3 regions of the Stenotrophomonas sp. SMYL41 genome follow, and region 1 is predicted to be linked to each of the others. Evidence: predicted binding sites of a transcription regulator. Region 1 holds the regulator's gene; each other region holds the start of a gene.

Region 1 (7,702 bases):
ATCAGCACGATCACACTGGCCACGCCGGGCTGATCCAGTGCGTCGCGCTGCAGGCGGGCCAGAACCGACTCGCCCATGCCGTCGCGCAGCAGCCGGCCGCCGGAGATGCCGGCGTTGACCACCGCGACGCCCCGCGGTGCCAGGCGTGCAGCCAGGTGGTCGGTCCAGCGCTGGTCCTGGTCGAGGCTGGCGGTGGCGCCGTCGGTGATCGAATCGCCGATCACCACCACACTGCGCGCGCTGGCGGCGGCCTCGACCTCGATCCCGGTCAGGAACAGGCGTGCGGTCGTGGAACTGGCACCCTGAAGGTCGCGCGCGCGGGTCTGGTTGCCGCTGGCGATCCAGCTGGTCTGGCGCCCCTCCCAATGGAAGGTCTGCAATGGCATAGGCCCCGGCACAAAGACATTGACCTGCAACGCCTGGCGGTCTTCCGTGGCCATCGCCAGTGGATCGCTCAACCGTTCCTGACCGGGGCCGATCAGCACCCCGGGCTGGCCGTCGAAGCTGAGCGGCTGCGGGGAGGCGCCTGCGTGTGCGGCCACGCTGGCCGCCCCGATCCGCAGCGGCTGAGTGCCGTAGGCATTGCTCAGCCGCACCCGCAGCCGGGGCCCGCCCAGGCTGATGCGCGCAGTCTGGCGGAAGGTCTGGTCCTGCAGGGTGGCCGGAACCAGGGTCGGGAACAGGAAATCGGCGCCCCAGACCGGTTGCGGGCTGGCCTGCCAGCTGGCGACCCAGTGCGGGGCCGGAGCGGCACTGGCGGCGCTGGACAGGGCGATCAAGGCGGTCGCGGTGAGCTGGCTGAAGCGGTTCATCGGGCAATCCCGGGAGGAGGGAGTGCCATGGTGATTCTCCATCCATCTGTGAACTAGACTGCGCATGGATAATAACCTGTGAACTGGATTCACCAACATGGCGCGACCCGACATCAACCGATCCGGCGAACTGGAAGTGTTCGTGCGGGTGATCGAGACCGGTGGTTTTTCCGCTGCGGCCCGCACCCTGGACATGACGCCTTCGGCGGTAAGCAAGCTTGTGGCCCGGCTGGAGCATCGGCTGGGTACGCGCCTGCTGCAACGCTCCACCCGCCAGCTGCAGCTGACCCCGGAAGGCTGCGCGTTCTACGAACGTGGCCTGCGCGTTCTCGCCGACCTGGAGGAGGCCGAGCGTTGTGCCAGTGCCCATGCCGAGCCGCGCGGACGGCTGCGGGTCAACTCCAACGTGCCGTTCGGCCAGCATTTCCTGTTGCCGCTGCTCCCGGCGTTCCTGGAGCGCAACCCGCAGGTAGGCGTGGACCTGACCCTCAACGACGAGGTGATCGACCTGCTTGAGCAGCGCACCGACGTGGCGGTGCGGGCCGGCCCGCTGAAGAGCTCCAGCCTGGTGGCGCGGCGGCTCGGTGCGACGCGGATGATGATCGTGGCTGCGCCCGCCTACGCGCTGCGGCACGGGTTGCCGCGCACTGCCGAGGAGCTGCAGTCGCACAACCGGCTGGACATCGGCCATGCGCGCGCGATGCAGGGCTGGCCGCTGTTGCAGGACGGTCGCGAACGCATGCTGCTGCCCAGTGGCAATGCGCGCGCCAGCAACGGCGACGCGCTGCGCCAGCTGGTGCTGGCTGGGCTGGGCATGGCGCGGCTGGCAGCATTCCAGGTGCAACAGGATATTGCCGACGGGCGCTTGCTGCCGGTGCTGGAGGACGCCAACCCCGGTGACCTTGAAGAGGTGCACGCGGTGTTCCTGGGGCAGGGCGGCTACCTGCCGCTGCGGGTGCGTGCCTTCCTTGATTTCCTGGTGGAAACGGTGGACCTGGCGCGGCCACTGGGGTAAAGCAGGTAATGCCGGCCAGCGGCCGGCACTACCGCGCGGGTGCGTTGTAGATCCACGCCATGCGTGGAAGAACGCGTGCGGGCGTCAGACCTGCAGCAGCTTGCGGGCGGCGGCGCGCGCTTCCTTGCTCACTTCCACGCCGCCGAGCATGCGCGCCAGCTCTTCCTCACGCGCCTTGCTGTCCAGCTTTTCCACTGCGCTCTGGGTCATGCCTTCCACCGGGGCCTTGCTGACCCGGTAGTGGGCATGGCCCTTGGAGGCGACCTGCGGCAGGTGGGTCACGCACAGCACCTGGCGCTTCTCGCCAAGGGCGCGCAGCTTCTGGCCGACGATGTCCGCCACCGCGCCACCGATGCCGGAGTCGACTTCGTCGAACACCATGGTCGGCACCGCATCCAGATCCAGCGCGGCTACTTCGATGGCCAGCGAGATGCGCGACAGTTCGCCACCCGAGGCCACCTTGCGCAGGGCGCGTGGCGGCTGGCCGGCGTTGGCCGCCACCAGGAATTCCACGCGCTCGGCACCCTGCGGGTCGGGCTTGCCGGCGTCCTGCGGTTCCAGCTCGATCAGGAACTGGCCGCCGCCCATGCCCAGCTCGGCGATGATCCCGGTGGTGGTGGCCGACAGCTCGGCTGCGGCCTTGCGGCGGCTCTCACTGAGCACCTCGGCCTGCAGGCGCCAGGCCGCCGCGGCCTTGTCGATCTCGCCAGCCAGGCGCTGCAGTCGCTCGTCGGCGCCGCGCAGCTGCTCCACCTCGGCGTGCATGCGCTCGCGCTGCGCGCCCAGCTCGTCCATCGGCACGTGGTGCTTGCGGGCCAGATCATGCAGGCGGCCGAGGCGGCGCTCGTTCTCCTCGAACTGTTCCGGATCGGCGTCGAGGTCGTCATGCACGCGGTCCAGCAGCGACAGGGCTTCGTGCAGCTGGATCGAGGCGTTCTCGATCAGGCCGTCCACCTCGCCCAGGCGCGGGTCGTGTTCGATCAGGCGCGACAGTTCGTGGCGCACCTGCTGCAGCAGGTCCAGCGCGGAACTGCCGTCGTCGCCGTTGAGCTGGTTGCTGGCCGCCTGGCAGGCGCTCAGCAGGGCGCTGGCGTGGGCCTGGCGCCGGTGGCTGGCACCGAGTGCGACGATCGACTCCGGTTCCAGGTCCTCGCGGTCCAGTTCGCGCAGCTGGTGCTCCAGGAAGCCGATCCGGTCACTGACGTCGCCCTGCTGCGACAGCGCCAGCGATTCATCGACCAGCGCCTGCCAGGCCGCGGCGGCGCGGCGTACCTGGCGGCGCTCGTTCTCGTTGCCGGCATAGGCATCCAACAGGGCCAGCTGCGACGGGCGCGTCAGCAGGGCCTGCTGTTCGTGCTGGCCGTGGATCTCCACCAGCAACGCGGCCAGGTCGCCCAGCTGGGCCAGGGTCACCGGGCGGCCATTGATCCACGCCCGTGAACCGCCGTCGGCACGGATCACGCGGCGCAGCTGGCATTGTTCCTCGTCGTCCAGTTCGTTGTCGGCCAGCCACTGGCGCGCGGCCTGCAGCTGGTCCAGCGCGAACTCGGCCGAAAGCTCGGCGCGCGCGGCGCCGTGGCGGACCACGCCGCTGTCGGCGCGCAGGCCGGACAGGAAGCCCAGCGCGTCGACCATCAGCGACTTGCCGGCGCCGGTCTCGCCTGAAACCACGGTCATGCCTGGCCCGAACTCCAGTTCGGTGGCGCGGACGACGGCAAAATCCTTGATCGAAAGATGTCTGAGCATGGGTAAGGGGGTATCAGCAGCCGCGCAACGCTAGCACGCGGGCGAGGGAGGTCCAATGACTTGCCAAGGTGATGCGCCGCCATTATCTAGTGTCCGTGTCTCACAGGTTGATTCCATGCACGGTTCTCCCGACCAGCTTGCCCCGCGTGCGCGCCATCTGCTGCGCACGTTGATTGCGCGTTACATCCAGGACGGTGAGCCGGTCGGCTCGCAGACGCTGGCGCGCGTGGCCGGCCTGGAGGTCAGCCCGGCCACCATCCGCAACATCCTCGGCGACCTGGAAGACCTGGGGCTGCTGGCCTCGCCGCATACCTCGGCCGGGCGCATCCCGACCGCGCATGGTTACCGGGTGTTCGTCGACAGCCTGCTGCAGATGCAGCCGCCGGGCGAAGGCGAGCTGGCCCGGTTGCGCCAGGAACTCGCCGGCGGCGGCAGCACCCAGGCCCTGCTCGGCAGCGCCTCGGAGCTGCTGTCGGCGATGAGCCACTTCGTCGGCGTGGTCAGCGCGCCGCGACGCGAGCAGTTCGCCTTCCGCCAGATCGATTTCGTGGCGCTGGACGGGCGCCGGGTGCTGGCCATCCTGGTGTTTGCCGACAACGAGGTGCAGAACCGGGTCATCGAGACCCGGCAGGAATTCGCGCCGGGCCAGCTGGAACAGGTCGCCAACTACCTCAATGCCCATTTCGCCGGCCTGCCGATGGCCGAGATCCGCACCCGCCTGCTGCTGGAGCTGCGCGATGCCCGTTCCGAGTTGGAGCAGCTGCTGGCGCACAGCATCGAGCTGGCCGAGCAGGCCCTGCAGCCGGCCGCCGACGACATGCTGGTGGCCGGCCAGACCCGGCTGATGGGGGTGCAGGACCTGTCCGACCTGGAGCGCCTGCGCGAGCTGTTCGAGCTGTTCTCCAGCAAGCGCGAGATCCTTCAGCTGCTGGAGCGGACCATCCAGGCGCCGGGCGTGCGCATCTTCATCGGCGAAGAGACCGGGATGATGCCGCTGCAGGGCGTCTCGCTGGTCACCGCCCCGTACACCGCCAATGGCCAGGTACTGGGCGTGCTGGGCGTGATCGGCCCCAAGCGGATGGCCTACGACCGCATGATCCCGCTGGTCCAGGCCACCGCCGATGTGCTCGGCGCGGCCTTTTCGCCGGCCGGGCGCACTCCCGGAACATCCGACGCTTGAAACGCAGCATCCCGCCCACACTAGGGTGGGTGGAGGCGGGCTGTGACCGCCAGGGACCCAGACATGAACCACGAAAACCCCGATATCGAATCCCAGCAGAGCGCGGCCGATGCAGCGGCTGCGGCCGGCGTCAGTGACGAAGTGGAGCGCCTGCGCGCCGAAATCGAGCAGATCAAGGCCGATGCGCTGCGTGAGCGCGCCGACCTCGAGAACCAGCGCAAGCGCGTTGCCCGTGACATCGAACAGGCCCGCAAGTTCGCCAACGAGAAGCTGCTGGGCGAGCTGCTGCCGGTATTCGACAGCCTGGACGCGGGCCTGAAGGCGGCTGGCGATGACCCGCATCCGCTGCGCGAGGGCCTGGAGCTGACCTACAAGCAGCTGCTGAAGGTCGCTGCCGACAACGGCCTGGTCCTGCTGGACCCGATCGGCCAGCCGTTCAACCCGGAACACCACCAGGCGATCAGCCAGGTGCCGACCCCGGGCGCTGCCCCGGGCAGCGTGGTGACCGTGTTCCAGAAGGGTTACCTGCTCAACGAGCGCCTGCTGCGGCCGGCGCTGGTGGTGGTGGCCGCCGATTGATCGGCCGTGCCGGGCCATGCCCGGCAAGGTTTTCCAAGCGCTGAACACAGCGTTCGGGAGATGGCTTGAATGTTCCACGAGCCTCCCCCACATCGTATTCATCCACCGGCCGAACGGCCGGACTGACCCCAACAAGCATCCTCAGGAGTCTCCCCCATGGGCAAGATCATTGGTATCGACCTCGGCACCACCAACTCGTGCGTGGCGATCATGGACGGCGGCAAGGCCCGCGTCATCGAGAATTCGGAAGGCGATCGCACCACCCCGTCGATCGTCGCCTACACCAAGGACGGCGAAGTCCTGGTCGGCGCCTCGGCCAAGCGCCAGGCCGTCACCAACCCGAAGAACACCTTCTACGCGGTGAAGCGCCTGATCGGCCGCAAGTTCACCGACGCCGAAGTGCAGAAGGACATCGCCCACGTCCCGTACAGCATCCTCGCCCATGACAATGGCGACGCCTGGGTGGCCACCAGCGACGGCAAGAAGATGGCCCCGCAGGAAATCTCGGCCAAGGTGCTGGAGAAGATGAAGAAGACCGCCGAGGACTTCCTCGGTGAGAAGGTCACCGAGGCGGTCATCACCGTGCCGGCCTACTTCAACGACAGCCAGCGCCAGGCGACCAAGGACGCAGGCCGCATCGCCGGCCTGGACGTCAAGCGCATCATCAACGAGCCGACCGCGGCTGCGCTGGCCTATGGCCTGGACAAGGGCGACAACAAGGATCGCAAGATCGTGGTGTACGACCTGGGCGGCGGCACCTTCGACGTCTCGGTGATCGAGATCGCCAACGTCGACGGCGAGAAGCAGTTCGAAGTGCTGGCGACCAACGGCGACACCTTCCTGGGTGGCGAAGACTTCGACAACCGCGTCATCGAGTACCTGGTTGAAGAATTCAACAAGGACCAGGGCATCGACCTGCGCAAGGATCCGCTGGCCCTGCAGCGCCTGAAGGACGCCGCCGAGCGCGCCAAGATCGAGCTGTCCAGCGCCCAGCAGACCGAAGTGAACCTGCCGTACGTCACCGCTGACGCGTCGGGTCCGAAGCACCTGAACATCAAGCTGACCCGCGCCAAGCTGGAAGCGCTGGTGGACGACCTGATCAAGAAGTCGATCGAGCCGTGCCGCGTCGCCCTGAACGATGCCGGCCTGCGTTCGAGCGACATCAGCGAAGTGATCCTGGTCGGTGGCCAGACCCGCATGCCGAAGGTGCAGCAGGCGGTGACCGAGTTCTTCGGCAAGGAACCGCGCAAGGACGTCAACCCGGACGAGGCCGTGGCACTGGGTGCTGCGATCCAGGGCGGCGTGCTCGGCGGCGACGTCAAGGACGTGCTGCTGCTGGACGTGACCCCGCTGTCGCTGGGCATCGAGACCATGGGCGGCGTGTTCACCAAGATCATCGAGAAGAACACCACCATCCCGACCAAGGCCTCGCAGGTGTTCTCCACCGCCGAGGACAACCAGTCGGCCGTGACCGTGCACGTGCTGCAGGGTGAGCGCGAACAGGCCCGCTTCAACAAGTCGCTGGCCAAGTTCGACCTGTCCGGCATCGAGCCGGCCCCGCGTGGCCTGCCGCAGGTGGAAGTGTCCTTCGACATCGACGCCAACGGCATCCTGCACGTGTCGGCCAAGGACAAGAAGACCAACAAGGAACAGAAGGTCGAGATCAAGGCCGGTTCGGGCCTGTCCGAGGAAGAGATCGCGCGCATGGTCGCCGACGCGGAAGCCAACCGCGAAGAAGACAAGAAGTTCCAGGAGCTGGTGCAGGCCCGCAACCAGGCCGACGCCCTGATCCACGGCACCCGCAGCGCCATCACCGAACACGGCAGCAAGGTCGGCGGCGATGTCATCGGCAAGGTCGAGGCGGCTCTGGCCGACCTGGAAACCGCGATGAAGGGTGACGACAAGGCGCAGATCGAAGCCAAGTCGAAGGTGCTGGAGGAAGCCGGCCAGTCGCTGTTCGCCGCTGCTTCGGCCGACCAGGGCGGTGCCCCGGGTGCCGACGCCGGCAACGCCGGCAAGGCGCAGGATGACGTGGTCGACGCCGAGTTCACCGAAGTCAAGGACGACAAGAAGTCCTGATCCGGACCGACACGGGACGCTGGCCATCAGCGTCCCGTTGTCGCATCAGGGTCCTGACCGCCCACCGGCGTGTCGGGGCGCCCGACGCAAGAGCGGACCTGGTTCCGCTCTTCCGCTTTGACGAATCCCGACTTTCCGGAACCAGATTCACGATATGAGCAAGCGCGATTACTACGAAGTGCTGGGCGTTGCCCGCACCGCTACCGACGACGAGCTGAAGAAGGCCTACCGTCGCTGCGCGATGAAGTTCCACCCGGACCGCAACCCGGGTGATGCGGCGGCCGAAGCCTC
Region 2 (7,702 bases), on a different contig from region 1:
CGCCGGCATCAAGGCCGCCGACGCGAACCTGGTGGTCGAGGGTTCGGTAATGGCCTCCGATGCATTCTTCCCATTCCGCGACGGCATCGACGCCGCCGCTGCCGCCGGCATCAAGGCGGTCATCCAGCCGGGCGGTTCGATGCGCGATGCCGAAGTGATCGCCGCTGCCGACGAACATGGCCTGGCCATGGTGTTCACCGGCGTGCGCCACTTCCGCCATTGATCCGCATTACGAAGCCGGGCCCTGCCCGGCTTTTCTTTTCCGCACCCGAGAACCCTGTCCCATGAAGATCCTCGTCATCGGCTCCGGCGGCCGCGAACACGCCCTGGCATGGAAGCTGGCCCAGTCCTCCCGTGTCACTGAAGTGATCGTGGCGCCCGGCAACGCCGGCACCGCCAGTGAAGGCAAGTGCCGCAACGTGGCGGTGAAAGTCACTGACATCGACGGCCTGCTGGCGCTGGCCCAGGCCGAGGGCGTAGCGCTGACCGTGGTCGGCCCGGAAGTACCGCTGGTGGCCGGCGTGGTCGACCGCTTCCGCGCCGCTGGCCTGCGCATCTTCGGGCCGACCGCCGCTGCCGCGCAGCTGGAAGGCAGCAAGGCTTACGCCAAGGATTTCCTGGCCCGCCACAACATCCCCACCGCGTTCTACGCCGTGCACAGCGACGTGGACGCTGCGTTGGCGTACGTGCGCGAGAAGGGCGCACCGATCGTGGTCAAGGCCGATGGCCTCGCCGCCGGCAAGGGCGTGATCGTCGCGATGAGCTTGACCGAGGCCGAAGACGCGGTGCGTGACATGCTCTCCGGCAACGCGTTCGGCGATGCCGGCGCCCGCGTGGTGATCGAAGAGTTCCTCGACGGCGAGGAAGCCAGCTTCATTTCGATGGTGGACGGCGTGCATGCGCTGCCGATGGCCACCTCGCAGGACCACAAGCGCGTCGGCGACGGCGACACCGGCCCCAACACCGGCGGCATGGGTGCGTACTCGCCGGCCCCGGTGGTCACGCCGGAGGTGCACGCGCGGGTGATGCGCGAAGTGGTGAACCCGACCGTGCAGGGCATGATTGCCGACGGTATCCCGTTCACCGGCTTCCTCTACGCCGGCCTGATGATCGACGCCAGTGGCGCGCCGAAGGTGATCGAATTCAACGTGCGCTTCGGCGACCCGGAAACCCAGCCGGTGATGCTGCGCCTGCAGTCGGATCTGGTGGAGCTGGTGGAAGCGGCCATCGATGGCCGCCTGGACCAGGTGGAAGCACACTGGGATGCGCGCCCGTCGCTGGGCGTGGTGATGGCCGCCAGGCCGTACCCGGAATCGCCGATCACCGGTGACGTGATTTCCGGCCTGGACGAGGTGCCTGCCAGTGCCAAGGTGTTCCATGCCGGTACGGCATTGGATGCGCAGGGCCAGGTGCTGAGCGCCGGCGGCCGCGTGCTGTGCGTGGCTGCGCTGGGCGACAGCGTGCGCGACGCGCAGGCCAACGCCTATGCCGGCGTGGCCAAGGTCAGCTGGGCCAACGAATTCCACCGCAACGACATCGGCTGGCGCGCGATCGCACGCGAGGGGTGAGGCAGGCGCGGCGTCAGGACATCCACGCATCGCGTGGATCTACTGGTTCTGCAGCAGGGGGAGATGCACGCCATGCGTGGATTGAACACCCGAAAAGAAAGGCCCGGCAGTGCCGGGCCTTTTCATTGCTTCAACGCCGTCCCGCCTTACGCGGTGAACAGCGCCTTCATTTTCTTCAGCGCGTTCGCCTCGACCTGGCGGATGCGCTCGGCCGACACGCCGTACTCGTCGGCCAGCTCCTGCAGCGTCACCTTGCTGTCGGCATCCAGCCAGCGGCGGCGGATGATGTCGCGCGAACGCGCATCCAGCTCGGCCAGGCCTTCGCGCAGCAGCTGCATCTGGTTGTCTTCACTGTCGGCACGTTCGTAGGCCATCGACGGGTCTTCGTCGTTGGCGACCAGGAACGCAGCCGGCGACGGCGGCGCGTGTTCGTTGTCCTCGTCGGCCGGCGCATCGAAACCGATATCGCGACCGGACAGGCGCGACTCCATTTCCATGACCTCGCGCTCGGACACGTTCAGGTCCTTCGCCACCGCGCTGACCTCAGCCGCGTTCATCCAGCCCAGGCGCGTCTTCGACTTGCGCAGGTTGAAGAACAGCTTGCGCTGCGCCTTGGTGGTGGCGACCTTCACGATGCGCCAGTTCTTCAGGATGAACTCGTGCATCTCGGCACGGATCCAGTGCACGGCAAAGGAGACCAGGCGCACGCCCATGTCCGGGTCGAAGCGCTTGACCGCCTTCATCAGGCCGATGTTGCCTTCCTGGATCAGGTCGCCCAGGGCAAGGCCGTAGCCGTTGTAGCCGCGGGCCACATGCACCACGAAGCGCAGGTGCGAATGCACCAGCTCGCGGGCAGCGTCCAGATCGTTGCCGTCGCGGAAGCGACGGGCCAGGTCCTGTTCGTCATCGACCGACAGCACCGGGATCTGGTGCACGGCACCGATGTAGGCGTCCAGCGAACCGAGCGCACTGGGAATCGGGAGATTGTTTGCCACAAGGGCAGTAGAGGTGTTCTGGCTCATAGGCACCCATCTTAGCAGTCCGGGATTTGGACTGCTAAAGGAGGAAAAAGTTCCGGCATCCTATTGATGCAACACTGGTCCCAAACAGAGCCCTACCGTAGCGCGATTTGATGACAGTGGCGAGCACGCTTTTCGGGATTCACAATCCCTTGGAATTCAATCAATTAACTGCCGGAAACCGGCGATTTCCGGTCAAGCGGAGCTGAACGGGCCAGCCTGGAGGTCCATTCAGGCCTGGAGACGTTGCCGGGTGTTCAGGCCCGAAGGCTGAGGGTCGCCCCCTTTACTACTAAGAAACCCGTTGACAGCCATCCGGCGACATGCTCCGATGCATCAACTAATTCATACGTAGAAGCACATGGCCCGTCCTGTCTCGCAGACTCCCACCCCCGCCGAGCAGGCCATCCTGGACATCCTCTGGGACAAGGGCGAAGCGTCCGTGCGCGAAGTGGCGGATGTGCTCGGCGAACACAAGCCGGTCGCGTACACCACGGTGCTGACCATGTTCAACGTGCTGGCGAAGAAAGGCTTCGTCAGTCATCGCCAGGAAGGTCGCGCCTACATCTACCACGCCACGCTCAGCCGCGAGCAGGCCCGCCGGCAGGCGCTCGACCATCTGCTGCATCAGTTCTTCGACGGCTCACCGAACGTGTTGGCACAGCACCTGGTGGACGAACGCGAAATCGACCGCAACGAACTGCAGGCACTGCAGCAGCGCATCAGCGATGCCAGGGCCGGGAGGAAGGAATGAACCTCATCGACATGGCGATGGCACTGGGCCTTCGGCAGTTGCTGTTGTCCGCAGTTGTGCTGCTGCCAGCGCTGTGGCTGGCACGGCGGCGGGCCCTCAGTGCCGAACAACGCTCCTGGCTGCTGACAGCAGCGATGGCAGTGGCACTGCTGTTGCCGCTCAGCGCCTTCCTCCCGGGCTGGTCGACCACCCTGCCCGCACCGGCACCGCCCGCGGCCGCGTTCCACCCCATGCCCGGCGAAGGGGCAACGACGGAAGAGGCCATCTTCGAAGCCGGACGGCAGCCCGACATCTACTACGTTGAACTACCGAAGACCCTGCCGACGGTGCTTGCACTGCTTTGGCTGCTGGGCACCCTGTGGCTGGGCATGCGCCTGCTGGACGCGATGCTGCACGCGCGCCGGCTGCGGCAGCTGGCGCAACCGGCGTCCGCCGGATTGCGCGCGGTCCTGGCCGACATCGTGCCCGCCCACGTGACGATCGCCACCTGCGCCGTCGACGGGCCGATGGTCGTCGGCCTGTGGCGCCCGCAGATCCTCCTGCCCCGCCCCTTGCTGGCACGGCTGGACAACAACGTGCTGCGCGACATCGTCCGCCACGAGGTTGCACACCTGGATCGACGCGACCTGTGGACAAGCACGCTGCTGCGGGCGGGAACAGCACTGTTCTGGTGGAATCCACTCCTGCACCTTGCCCAGGCACGCCTGGCGGTACTGCGCGAAATGGCCTGTGATGCACGCGCTGCGATGCAGGCACGCGAACCGCTGGACTATGCAGGTTCGCTGCTGGCCAGCATCGAACAGCTGCAGGCTCTGCGCGAAGAGGCACCGACACTTGCACTGGGCATGTTCAGTGCACGCAGCCAGCTGGCGCAGCGCATCGATCAGCTGCTGGACGCCGCGTCGCAGTCCCCCCGGCGCCGCAGCCTGTTGATGCTGGGCCTGCTGCTTCTGCTGGCCTGCACCGGCACCGCGGTGGCTGTCTCACCACGACTCGCCTCACCACCGGTTGCCAGCTCCTCCGATACGCGCGTCAACACGCTGCTCCAGGCCGCCAGCACGCATGACGTCGCGCAGGTCCACGCGTTGGCGGCGGCCGGCGTCGATCTCGATGCGCGCGTGCTCGGCGACGGCACGGCGCTGATCCAGGCCATCCGCGCACGCGATCCGGCGATGGTCGACGCCCTGCTGCAGCTGGGCGCCGACCCCGATCGTGCCGCGCTGGGCGAAGGCAATCCATTGATCGTCGCCTCCGCGCTGGGCCTGCAACCCATCGTCGAGCAGCTGGTGCAGGCCGGTGCAGACGTCAACCGGGTCGTGACCTATGACGAGACGCCGCTGATCAATGCCTCGCGCGAAGGGCATCTGGTCACCGTGCAGTACCTGCTCGCGCACGGCGCCGACATCAACCTGGGCGTGGAAGCCGACGGCTGGCTGGGGCGCTGGCGGACACCGCTGAACCAGGCTGGCAACGCGGCCGTGCGCGATTACCTGCTGGCGCAGGGCGCCCGCCGCGAACGACGCTGACGCCGCCGCCGCATCGCCTCCTGCGCTGCGGCGGCAACCCGTTCCACCCGCAACGACCGGACGCGGCAGGCGTGCGTGGCAACGCGTGTGCCGATCCCGCCCGCTCTTCCACTCCTGCAAGGATGTCGATGATGAACCGACTGTTGCTGTGTTCGCTGCTGGTCTCCCTGACTCCGTTCCACGTGATGGCCACTGACGCCAGTGCTGAAGACCCTGCGCGCTTTGCCCAGGCAATGGCCCATGGCCTGCGCCCCAGCACCGCGCAGCTGGGCGCCGCGCTGCCGCAGTGGTCGATCGAGGAACGCCTCGCCCACTACAAGATACCGGGCGCTGCCGTTGCGGTGATCCGGAATGGCCAGGTGGTATACGCCGCTGGATTCGGCCTGCGCCAGGCGGGCACGCGCGATGCGGTGGATGCCGATACCGTGTTCTCGGTCGGCTCGGTCAGCAAGATGGGCGCTGTAGCAACCACCCTGAAGCTGGTTGCCGCCGGCACAGTCTCGCTGGAAGAGAACATCGACCTTCGGCTGCGTCGCTGGCATGTGCCTGCCGATGCGCAGGGACTGCACCCGCAGATCAACCTGCGCATGCTGCTCTCGCACACCGCCGGCTTCAATGTGCATGGCTTCCAGGACTACCAGCCTGCCGAACGCTTGCCGACCTTGCTGCAGACACTGGATGGACTGGCGCCTGCGAAGAATGAACCGATACGCCTGATCCACGCGCCCGGCCAGCAGGTCGACTATTCCGGTGGCGGCTACATGGTGGTGCAGCTGGCGATCGAAGACCTGACCGGCAGAGCATTCGCCGACGTCGCACGTCGCGAGGTGTTCGCGCCACTGGGCATGTCCCGCAGCAGGTACCAGAATCCCTTGCCTGCCGGCTACGGCAACGTTGCCCATGCGCACGACAACAAGGGCCTGCCGGAGGCCCTGCCACGCGGCTGGCAGAGCTTTCCAGAACAGGCGGCGTCCGGGCTGTGGACCAGCGCCAACGACATGGGCCTGTTCGTCGCAGCCCTGCTGCGCAGCATCCGCACGAAGGATGGATGGCTGCCGCAGCCATTGGCCCTGCAGATGGTCAGCGAAGTGGCGCCGGCCGGTCGTGGCCTGGGTCCGGAGCTGGCCGGCACCGGCGCCAGTCGCCGTTTCTTCCACAACGGCAGCAATGACAGCTATCACGCCGGCATTGAAGGCTACCCTGAGAGCGGCGATGGATTCGTCATCCTGACCAATGGCGACAACGGCCCCGCACTGCGCGGGGAAATCCGCAATGCCCTTTCCGATGCACTCGGCCACAATGCCAAACCAGTCATCCGCACGCTTGACCCGGCGCTTCTGCGCGACAGCTACCCAGGTTTCAGCGGTCACTTCGTACTCGATGGCGCGCTGCCGATGGACGTCCGCGGCGGTCTCGCTGACTGGTTCGAAGCCACGACGTTGGATCTACAGGCAGGCCAAGCGGGACTGGAACTGCGCCTTCCAGGACGGGATAAGGCCGTCGTGCTCCAGGCGCTGACCCCTGTTCGCTTCCTCGCCGGCAGCGTGGGCGCAGAGCTGCTGTTCCACCGTGGTGGCGACGGCACGGTCCAGGCCCTCAGCGTGATCGCCGAAGGCGCGCGTGCCTACTATCGGCGCGCGGATATCGCGCCAGCAGCGGGCCATTGATCCATCGCTGGCGGCGCCGGGCTACTGCCCGGCCCGCTCAGAGTGCCGAACGCGGCGGCAGCGACCAGTCGATCGGGGCCTGCCCGCGACGCTGCAGGTACTCGTTGGCCATCGAGAAATGGCGGCAGCCGAGGAAGCCGCGATGGGCCGACAGCGGCGACGGATGCGGCGACTTCAGCACGCGATGGCGGCGGGTGTCGATGACCTTGCCCTTCTGCTGCGCGTAGGCGCCCCACAGCATGAACACCAGCCCTTCGCGCTCGCGGTTGAGCACGTCCACCACGTGGTCGGTGAAGCCTTCCCAGCCACGGCCCTGGTGCGCACCGGCCTTGCCCTCCTCCACCGTCAGCACCGCATTGAGCAGCAGTACGCCACGCTGCGCCCACGGCATCAGGCAGCCGTGGTCCGGGCGCGGAATGCCGAGATCGCTCTCGATCTCCTTGTAGATGTTCAGCAGCGACGGCGGCACCGGCACGCCCGGCGGCACCGAGAAACTCAGGCCATGCGCCTGGCCGCGGCCGTGGTACGGATCCTGGCCGAGGATGACCACCTTCACCTGCTCGAACGGCGTGGCGTCGAACGCGGCGAAGATCTGCGGGCCGGGCGGGAACACCGCCGCGCCACCGGCCTTGCGCTGGCGCAGGAAGGCGGACAGCTCGCGCATCTGCGGCTGCAGCAGGTAATCGCCGACATGCTGCTTCCAGCTCGGTTCCAGCTGGATCGTCGGGGTGTCGGCTACTTCATCCATCATCGCAACAGAGGTCCATCGTTCAATCGGGCCAGCCGCAGCTGGAACAGCACCTTGGTAACCAGCAACCGTTCTTCGATCGGCTTGAGCACCAGGTCGTTGGCACCGGACTGCAGCAGCCCGGTCTGGTTGTGCGGATTGCCATCGCCGGTCATCACCAGCACCGGCAGGCGGCGCTTGCCGTAGCCGAAGTCCACGCGCACGCGCTGCACCACGTCGCGGCCGCTCAGTTCGCCCTTCAGGGTGACGTCGGTCAGCACCAGGTCGATGCGGTGGCGGCTGCGGCCCAGCGACTCGGCGGTCAGCAGGGTGAACGCTTCTTCGGCGCTGACCACGTGCAGCACGTTCAGTTGCTGGCGTTCCAGCATGCGCTTGGTCGCCTCGGCCACCACGCGGCTGTCCTCGATATAGAGGATGGTG
Region 3 (7,702 bases), on a different contig from region 1:
GCCAATGGGTGCCCATGATCACTGCGGAGATTTCCCTTGCGCCTCATCCTCCTGTCCCTGCTTGCTGCGCCGCTGCCTGCGCTGGCGTCCGATGGCCCCGAACATGTGCTGCCGATGTGGATGCAGGGTGGTCATCCGGCAGTGGCCGTCCTGCTGGACGGACGCGCCGAACCGCTGCGCTTCGTGGTCGACAGTGCCGCCGGGGCAACGCTGGTCGATACCCGCGTGACGAGGCGCTATGGCCTGGAGGATGCGGATGCGGCGGTATCGCACGCCCAGGGCGCAAGTGCGAAGGCGGCCCGATTGCAGCGCACGCGCAGCACGTCCTGGCAGCTGGGCAGCTGGCAGCTGCAGGCCCGTGGCATGCAGGTCGACCTGTCGTCGCTGTCCAAGGACGATGATCCGGCCATCGACGGCTTGATCGGCAATGACCTGACCGGACGCTGGGACACGCGTTGGGACTTCGGCGGCAATCGCCTGGCGCTGTGGACGCCCGGCCAATTGAGCCTGGAAGGACCGGGTTGCCAGCCCAATGCGCTGCCCGGGCGCACCGCCGGCCTGCGCCAGTTCGGCTTCATCACACTGGCACTGGGTACGCCGGGCGTGGAGGCCATTGCCGTGGTCGACACCGGCGCAGCGCAGACTGTTCTCAACGCCGAAGCGGCTCGCGCATTGGGGCTGCGCACCGACGGCAGCGACGCACGGGTACGCATGCGCGAAAAGGGCACCGAAGGGCTGGGCGGCGGTGCGCAGGCCACCTGGCTGTACACCTTGCCCGGGATGACCGGCAGCGGCTGGCAGCATGCGCCGATGGAAGTCCGGATCAGTGAACTGCCGGTGTTCAAGGCGATCGGCCTGGAGGCGCGGCCGGCGCTGATCCTCGGTGCCGATGCGATGCGCGGCGGCCAGGTGGACATCGGTGAGGGTGCCGCACGGATCTGCCTGCGCCCGCCGGTGTCCAGCTGACCCCAGGGCCATGACGCCGGCAGCGGGCTGGCGTAGCATCGCGCCACGTCCAGCCGGGAGTTCCACGCATGCGCCGTGCCGTCCTGTTCTTGCTGAGCCTGTTCCCGATGGCGATCCTGGCCGCACCGCCTCCCGTACCCTCGCCCGACCGCATTGACGCCGAAGCACGGCGCCTGATGCAGGCGGCCCATGCGCGCGGCATGGCGCTGGCGGTGATCGATGGCGGCAAGGTGATGCACGTGGCCGCCTACGGTGAACGCAACGCCGCAGGCGAACCGCTGCGCACCGACACCGTGATGTACGCCGCATCGCTGACCAAGATGGCCTTCGGCCACCTGGTCGCACAGCTCGCCCAGAACGGAGTGATCGATCTGGATGCCAGCATCGCCACCGCGCTGGACATGCCGCTGCCAGACTACCCGCCCGAACCGAAGAAGTACGCCGACTACAGCGTGCTGGCCGGTGATGCGCGCTGGCGCCAGCTCACGCCGCGACGGCTGCTGAACCACGCCAGCGGCTTTGCCAACTTCGGCTTTCTCGAGCCGGATGGCCGCTTGAAGTTCCACTTCGACCCCGGCAGCCGCTACGCGTACTCCGGGGAAGGACTGATCCTGCTGCAGTTCGTGATCGAGCGCGGGCGACTTGGCGAGGATGTGGGGGCGTTGATGCAGCAGCGCGTATTCGATCGCTTCGGCATGACGCGGACCAGCATGACGTGGCGTAGCGATTTTGCCGGCAACCTGGCCGATGGCTGGACTGCGGAAGGTACGGCCGAGCCGCACGACGAGCGCAGCCGGGTACGTGCAGCGGGATCGATGGATACCACCATTGCCGACATGGCCCGCTTTGTGGCTGGCTATGTGCGCGGTGAAGGACTGTCGGCTTCAATGCGCAACGAGCTGGTGCGGCCGCAGCTGCCGATCACCACCACCAGCCAGTTCCCCACGCTGCAACCGGAGCTGCCCGCGGCGCAGCAACACAGGGATCTGGCCGCAGGCCTGGGCGTGGTGACCTTCCGCGGCTCGCAGGGCGCAGGTTTCTACAAGGGCGGCCACGATGACGCGGTCGGCAACACGCTGGTGTGCATCGAGCGGTACAAGCGCTGCGTGGTGATCCTGGGCAACGATGTACGGGCGGAGGCCACCTTCCCCGCGCTGGTGGCGTTCGTGCTGGGCGATACCGGCGTGCCATGGCAGTGGGAATACGGCGCGGCGAAGGCATTCGTCGAATGACGGCGCGATGATGCCTGCGTGGCGAGCGCAGCGTGGATGGTTGCCTCGCTCAGCGCGCCTGCTCGAAGAACATCAGGTACACCAGCCGGCCATTCTCCAGGCAGTCGCCGAACGCTGGCCCGGCGGTGTGCCAGAACCAGGGCCGCAGCAGCACCAGCCGGTTGAAGCGCATCGGGATGCGCATGGTCATTTCCCACTGGCTGTCGTCGTTGCTGTCGCGCTCGATGATGTCGCGATGCATGTCGCCACCGTTTGCATAGCCCAACGCGGCCAGCTCCGCTGCATCCAGGGCCATGCGCTCGGTGCCGGTGCGGCGGTGGCGGAAGAACTCGGTGCCGCCCTCGCAGTGCTCCGGTGCACTCAGGTAGAGGATGCCCGACCAGTGCGAGTGATCGGCATGTACCTTGGCGCGGCCGGTATCACCGGCCAGGGTGATCCGGAACTTGCCGTGCGACTGCAGCGGGTTGACCGGCCGCAGCGGTTCGTTGACCAGCCGCGAGACCGCACCGGACAGTCCATCCAGATCCAGCCGCTGCTGCGAATTGCGGCCGGGGAACGCGCCCTCCTGCACGGGATAGGTCAGGCCCAGCGCCGCCTGGCGCAGCCCCTGCGCATCGGCAGGAGAAAGGAAGTCGTCGACGATGATGAACGAGGTAGGCATGGCCACCGAGCGTAGCGATGCGCTGCGGCGGCGGCAACCGGGCAACGAAAAACCCCGCCTTGCGGCGGGGTTTTTCTTTACATCGGGACGGCGCGCCGACCAGGGTCGGCAACGACCGCCGGGGGCGTGGACTTAGAAGTCCATGCCGCCCATGCCACCCATGCCGCCCATGCCACCGGCGCCGCCCATGGCCGGCTCGTCCTTCTTCGGAGCTTCGGCAACCATGGCTTCGGTGGTGATCATCAGGCCAGCGATCGAGGCAGCGTTCTGCAGTGCGGAACGGGTCACCTTGGTCGGGTCCAGGATGCCGAACTGCAGCATGTCGCCGAACTCGCCGGTGGCGGCGTTGTAGCCGAAGCTGCCGGTGCCTTCCTTGACCTTGTTGATGATGACCGACGGCTCTTCACCGGCGTTGGCCACGATTTCGCGCAGCGGGGCTTCCATCGCGCGCAGGGCGATCTGGATGCCGTGGTTCTGGTCTTCGTTGGCACCCTTCAGGCCGGCCAGTGCGGTGACCGCACGGACCAGGGCAACGCCGCCGCCCGGGACCACGCCTTCTTCAACGGCTGCACGGGTGGCGTGCAGGGCGTCGTCGACGCGATCCTTCTTTTCCTTCATTTCGATTTCGGTCGACGCGCCGACCTTGATCACGGCAACGCCGCCGGCCAGCTTGGCCACGCGTTCCTGCAGCTTCTCGCGATCGTAGTCGGAGGAGGTGTCCTGGATCTGGGTCTTGATCTGGCCGACGCGTGCATCGACGGCAGCCTTGTCACCCACGCCATCGATGATGGTGGTGTTTTCCTTGGAAACCTGCACCTTCTTGGCGCGGCCCAGGTCCTTGATGGTGGCCTTTTCCAGCGACAGGCCGACTTCTTCGGAGATCACGGTGCCGCCGGTCAGCACGGCCATGTCTTCCAGCATCGCCTTGCGACGGTCGCCGAAGCCCGGCGCCTTGACGGCCACGACCTTGACGATGCCACGGATGGTGTTGACCACCAGGGTCGCCAGCGCTTCGCCTTCGACTTCCTCGGCCACGATCAGCAGCGGCTTGCCGGCCTTGGCGACGCCTTCCAGCACCGGCAGCAGGTCACGGACGTTGGAGATCTTCTTGTCGTGCAGCAGGATGTACGGGTCATCCAGGTCAGCGGTCTGCGACTGCTGGTTGTTGATGAAGTACGGGGACAGGTAGCCGCGGTCGAACTGCATGCCTTTGACCACGTCCAGCTCGTTGTCCAGGCCCGAGCCTTCTTCAACGGTGATCACGCCTTCCTTGCCGACTTCCTTCATCGCGTCGGCGATGATCTGGCCGATCGACTCGTCCGAGTTGGCCGAGATGGTGCCGACCTGGGCAATTGCCTTGTCGTCGGCGGTCGGCTTGGAGATGTTCTTCAGCTCGGAGACGGCGGCCACGACGGCCTTGTCGATACCGCGCTTGAGGTCCATCGGGTTCATGCCGGCAGCCACGGCCTTGGCGCCTTCGCGGATCAGGGCCTGGGCCAGCACGGTGGCGGTGGTGGTGCCGTCGCCGGCGTCGTCGTTGGTGCGCGAAGCGACTTCCTTCACCATCTGCGCGCCCATGTTCTCGAACTTGTCAGCCAGTTCGATTTCCTTGGCGACGGAGACGCCGTCCTTGGTGATGGTCGGTGCGCCGAAGCTCTTTTCCAGCACGACGTTGCGGCCCTTCGGGCCCAGGGTGGCCTTGACGGCATTGGCGAGAACGTTGACGCCGCGCACCATGCGCGAACGGGCGTCTTCACCGAAACGAATATCCTTGGCAGCCATTGCGATTACCTCGATGTTTGCACCGGGCCGGGCCCGGCAACGAAAAGGGATGTCTTACAGGAAAGCAGGTCGCGCCGAAGCTCAGCCGATGACGGCGAGCACGTCGTCTTCGCGCAGGACCTTGTACTCGACGCCTTCGCTCTTGTACGAGCTGCCGGCGTACTGGCCGTAGATGACCTTGTCGCCGACCTTCAGCGACGGAGCGCGCACGCTGCCGTTGTCCAGCGGCTTGCCCGGGCCAACGGCCACGACTTCACCCTTGGTGGACTTTTCCTTGGCCGAATCCGGAATGACGATGCCACCGGCGGAGATTTCGTCGGCTTCGATCGGCTTGACCACAACGCGGTCGTGCAGCGGCTTGATGCTCATAAGAGACCTCTTAAGTTATTGATTGGTCTGAAAAAGTCCGGCGATGTTAGCACTCGCTCATGGCGAGTGCCAGAACCGCACGTGAAGAAACCCGACAACGTCGGGAGCAGGGCAGAGATGGAGCCCACCGATCCCCTTTCAAGGGCGGGAGGCGAAAAAATTTTTCCGCCTCGCTCATGCGGCGACGCAGCGGATCCGGCCAGATTCAGTGACCAGCGTCGCACTGTCAGATATCTGACGTTCATTTACGACAAAGTGTCACTGGATCGGCCTTAGGCTCGGCCGCGCATTCCCAATCACAAGGAGTAGTCGATGCGATTGCTGTCCCCGCTTGCCGCCGCCTGCCTGCTGGCCCTGGCCGCTGCGCCGGCCCAGGCCGAGGTCTTCATCAATGAACTGCACTACGACGACAGCACCGCCGCCGGTGACGTCGGCGAAGCGATCGAGGTCGTGGCCACCGCAGGTGAGGACCTGTCCGGCTACCGCCTGTACCTCTACAACGGCAGCAATCCGTCGGCGGCCGTGGTCTACGCCAACAACCCGGTGCCTGCCGGTAGCGCCGCAGGCTGCGGCAGCGCGACCATCGCCGTGGTCAACTACCCGACCAACGGCCTGCAGAACGGCGCGAACGACGGCATTGCCCTGGTCGATGCCAGCGGCAAGGTGGTCCAGTTCCTCAGCTACGAGGGCGCCATCACCGCCTCCGCTGGCCCTGCCGCCGGCATGACCAGCCAGAATATCCCGGTGGCCGAAACCAACAGCACCGCGGCGGGCACCTCGCTGCAGCTGACCGGCAGCGGCAGCCAGTACGCCCACTTCACCTGGGCCGAGTCGGCCACGCAGACGTTTGGCAGCTGCAACAACGGCCAGACCTTCAGTGGTGGCAGCACCCCGGGCCCGAACACGCCGCCGTCGGTCTCCACCACCACCCCGGCGCAGGGCAGCGGCACCTTCCCGGCCGCCGCCGACCTGGAAGTGGTGTTCAGCGAGACGGTGAACCTGGCCAGTGGCGCCTTCGCCCTGAGCTGCGGCACCTCCGGCAGCGTGCCGCTGACCTTCCCGGCCAGCGGCCGCAGCGTGAAGCTGTCCACCAACACCGCGCTGGTGGCGGGTGAGGCCTGCCGCTTCGACATCCGTGCCGCGCGCATCACCGACCTGCAGGGCGCGCATCCGGCCGCCGACAGCCGCATCGCCTTCACCGTAGCCAGCACCGGCGGCAATCCGGACCCGGGCAACCCGGGCGTGCCGGCCGGTTACTACTCCAAGGTCAACACCAGCAGCCCCAGCCAGCTGCGCTGCTCGCTGCACGCCACCATCAAGGGCCACACCGCCTACCCGTACAGCGGCTCGGGCACCAGCACCTGGACCATCCTGGAAATCGCCGACGAGGATCCGAACAATGCCGGCAGGATCCTGGATGCCTACCGCAACCGCAGCTACGCCAAGGTGACCGATCGCGCCGGCAGCGGCGGTGGCCTGAAGTACAACCGCGAGCACACCTGGCCGAACTCGCTGGGCTTTGCCACCACCACCGGTGACAAGGGCCTGCCGTACGCGCCCTACACCGACACCCACATGCTGTACCTGACCGACGCGCAGTGGAACGCCGACCGTGGCAACAAGCCGTTCGGCAAGTGCGACGCCAACTGCGGCGAGCGCGCCACCGAGGCCAACAACGGCCAGGGTGGCGGCAGCGGCGGCTATCCGGGCAATTCGAACTGGGTTCGCACCCCGGACGGCAACGGTGGCACCTTTGAAGTGTGGGGTGCACGCAAGGGCGACATGGCGCGTGCGGTGCTGTACATGGCGATCCGCTACGAGGGCGGCAAGGATGCGGCCACGGGACAGTCCGAGCCGGACCTGGAGCTGACCGATGACCGCAGCAAGATCGTCAAGACCAGCAGCTCGCCGGCCTACATGGGGCTGCTGTCGACGTTGATCGACTGGCATCTGGCCGACCCGCCGAGTGCTGCAGAACGCGCCCGTAACGACGTGATCTACAGCTTCCAGGGCAACCGAAACCCATTCATCGACCATCCCGAGTGGGCGACCCCGGCCCTGTTCACCTCGGCCAAGCCGGCGACCTGCCAGCTGGCCAACTGACCGCGCAACGCAGCGGTCCACTGCCGCCGCCGGGCCCTGACCCGGCGGCGGCCCTATACTCGACGGTCATGTCGACCGTCGATCCTGTCCTGCTGCTGTTGACCACCTGCCCGGACCGGGCCAGTGCCGAGCGCATCGCGCACGCGCTGGTCGGCGAGCGCCTGGCCGCGTGCGTCACCCGCCTCGATGGCGCGCAGTCGACCTACCGCTGGCAGGGCGAGGTGAGCACCGACGCCGAACTGCAGCTGCTGGTGAAAACCACCGCGAGCCGCGTCGATGACGCGATTGCCCGGATCGTCGAACTGCATCCGTATGAACTCCCGGAGTGCATCGCGGTCGAAACCCGGGCCGGCCTGCCGGCGTATCTCGACTGGATCCGGGCACAGACCCGGGAGGACACTGATTGAAGACTCTGTTTGCGCGCGGCGCCGCCTTGTGCGCCCTGTTGTGGCTCTCGCTGCCGGCTTTCGCGCTGGATGAGAAGGACCTGCTGCCGGTGGACCAGGCGTTCGCACTGACCGCCAGTGCACCCGAACGGGGCCAGGTGCAACTGCGGTTCAAGATCGCGCCGGGCTATTACCTGTATCGC

Evidence for each region. Region 1 encodes HrcA, which represses chaperone genes, less so after heat shock. Its sites were predicted from a motif close to TTNGCACTCNNNNNNNNNGAGTGCNAA; they were not measured.
Region 2: the regulator HrcA is predicted to act here: its motif matches at 2,602-2,628, upstream of rpoH (RNA polymerase sigma factor RpoH).
Region 3: the regulator HrcA is predicted to act here: its motif matches at 5,057-5,083, upstream of V3B30_RS17570 (co-chaperone GroES).

What each region holds. Positions count from the first base shown of each region.
Region 1 covers NZ_JAWIRX010000015.1:105,549-113,250, forward strand. Annotated here, with positions in the region: gene V3B30_RS16905 (SGNH/GDSL hydrolase family protein) at 1-812, opposite strand, end outside; gene V3B30_RS16910 (LysR family transcriptional regulator) at 910-1,827, shown strand; gene recN (DNA repair protein RecN) at 1,912-3,573, opposite strand; gene hrcA (heat-inducible transcriptional repressor HrcA) at 3,689-4,753, shown strand; gene grpE (nucleotide exchange factor GrpE) at 4,817-5,332, shown strand; gene dnaK (molecular chaperone DnaK) at 5,489-7,411, shown strand; gene dnaJ (molecular chaperone DnaJ) at 7,566-7,702, shown strand, end outside.
Region 2 covers NZ_JAWIRX010000010.1:37,975-45,676, forward strand. Annotated here, with positions in the region: gene purH (bifunctional phosphoribosylaminoimidazolecarboxamide formyltransferase/IMP cyclohydrolase) at 1-223, shown strand, start outside; gene purD (phosphoribosylamine--glycine ligase) at 285-1,568, shown strand; gene rpoH (RNA polymerase sigma factor RpoH) at 1,715-2,590, opposite strand; gene V3B30_RS13105 (BlaI/MecI/CopY family transcriptional regulator) at 2,949-3,341, shown strand; gene V3B30_RS13110 (M56 family metallopeptidase) at 3,338-4,867, shown strand; gene V3B30_RS13115 (serine hydrolase domain-containing protein) at 4,999-6,534, shown strand; gene ung (uracil-DNA glycosylase) at 6,572-7,285, opposite strand; gene V3B30_RS13125 (response regulator) at 7,282-7,702, opposite strand, start outside.
Region 3 covers NZ_JAWIRX010000017.1:3,323-11,024, reverse strand. Annotated here, with positions in the region: gene V3B30_RS17590 (pepsin/retropepsin-like aspartic protease family protein) at 37-966, shown strand; gene V3B30_RS17585 (serine hydrolase domain-containing protein) at 1,035-2,198, shown strand; gene V3B30_RS17580 (DUF6445 family protein) at 2,248-2,859, opposite strand; gene groL (chaperonin GroEL) at 2,992-4,641, opposite strand; gene V3B30_RS17570 (co-chaperone GroES) at 4,723-5,010, opposite strand; gene V3B30_RS17565 (endonuclease) at 5,323-7,113, shown strand; gene cutA (divalent-cation tolerance protein CutA) at 7,182-7,520, shown strand; gene V3B30_RS17555 (protein-disulfide reductase DsbD domain-containing protein) at 7,517-7,702, shown strand, end outside.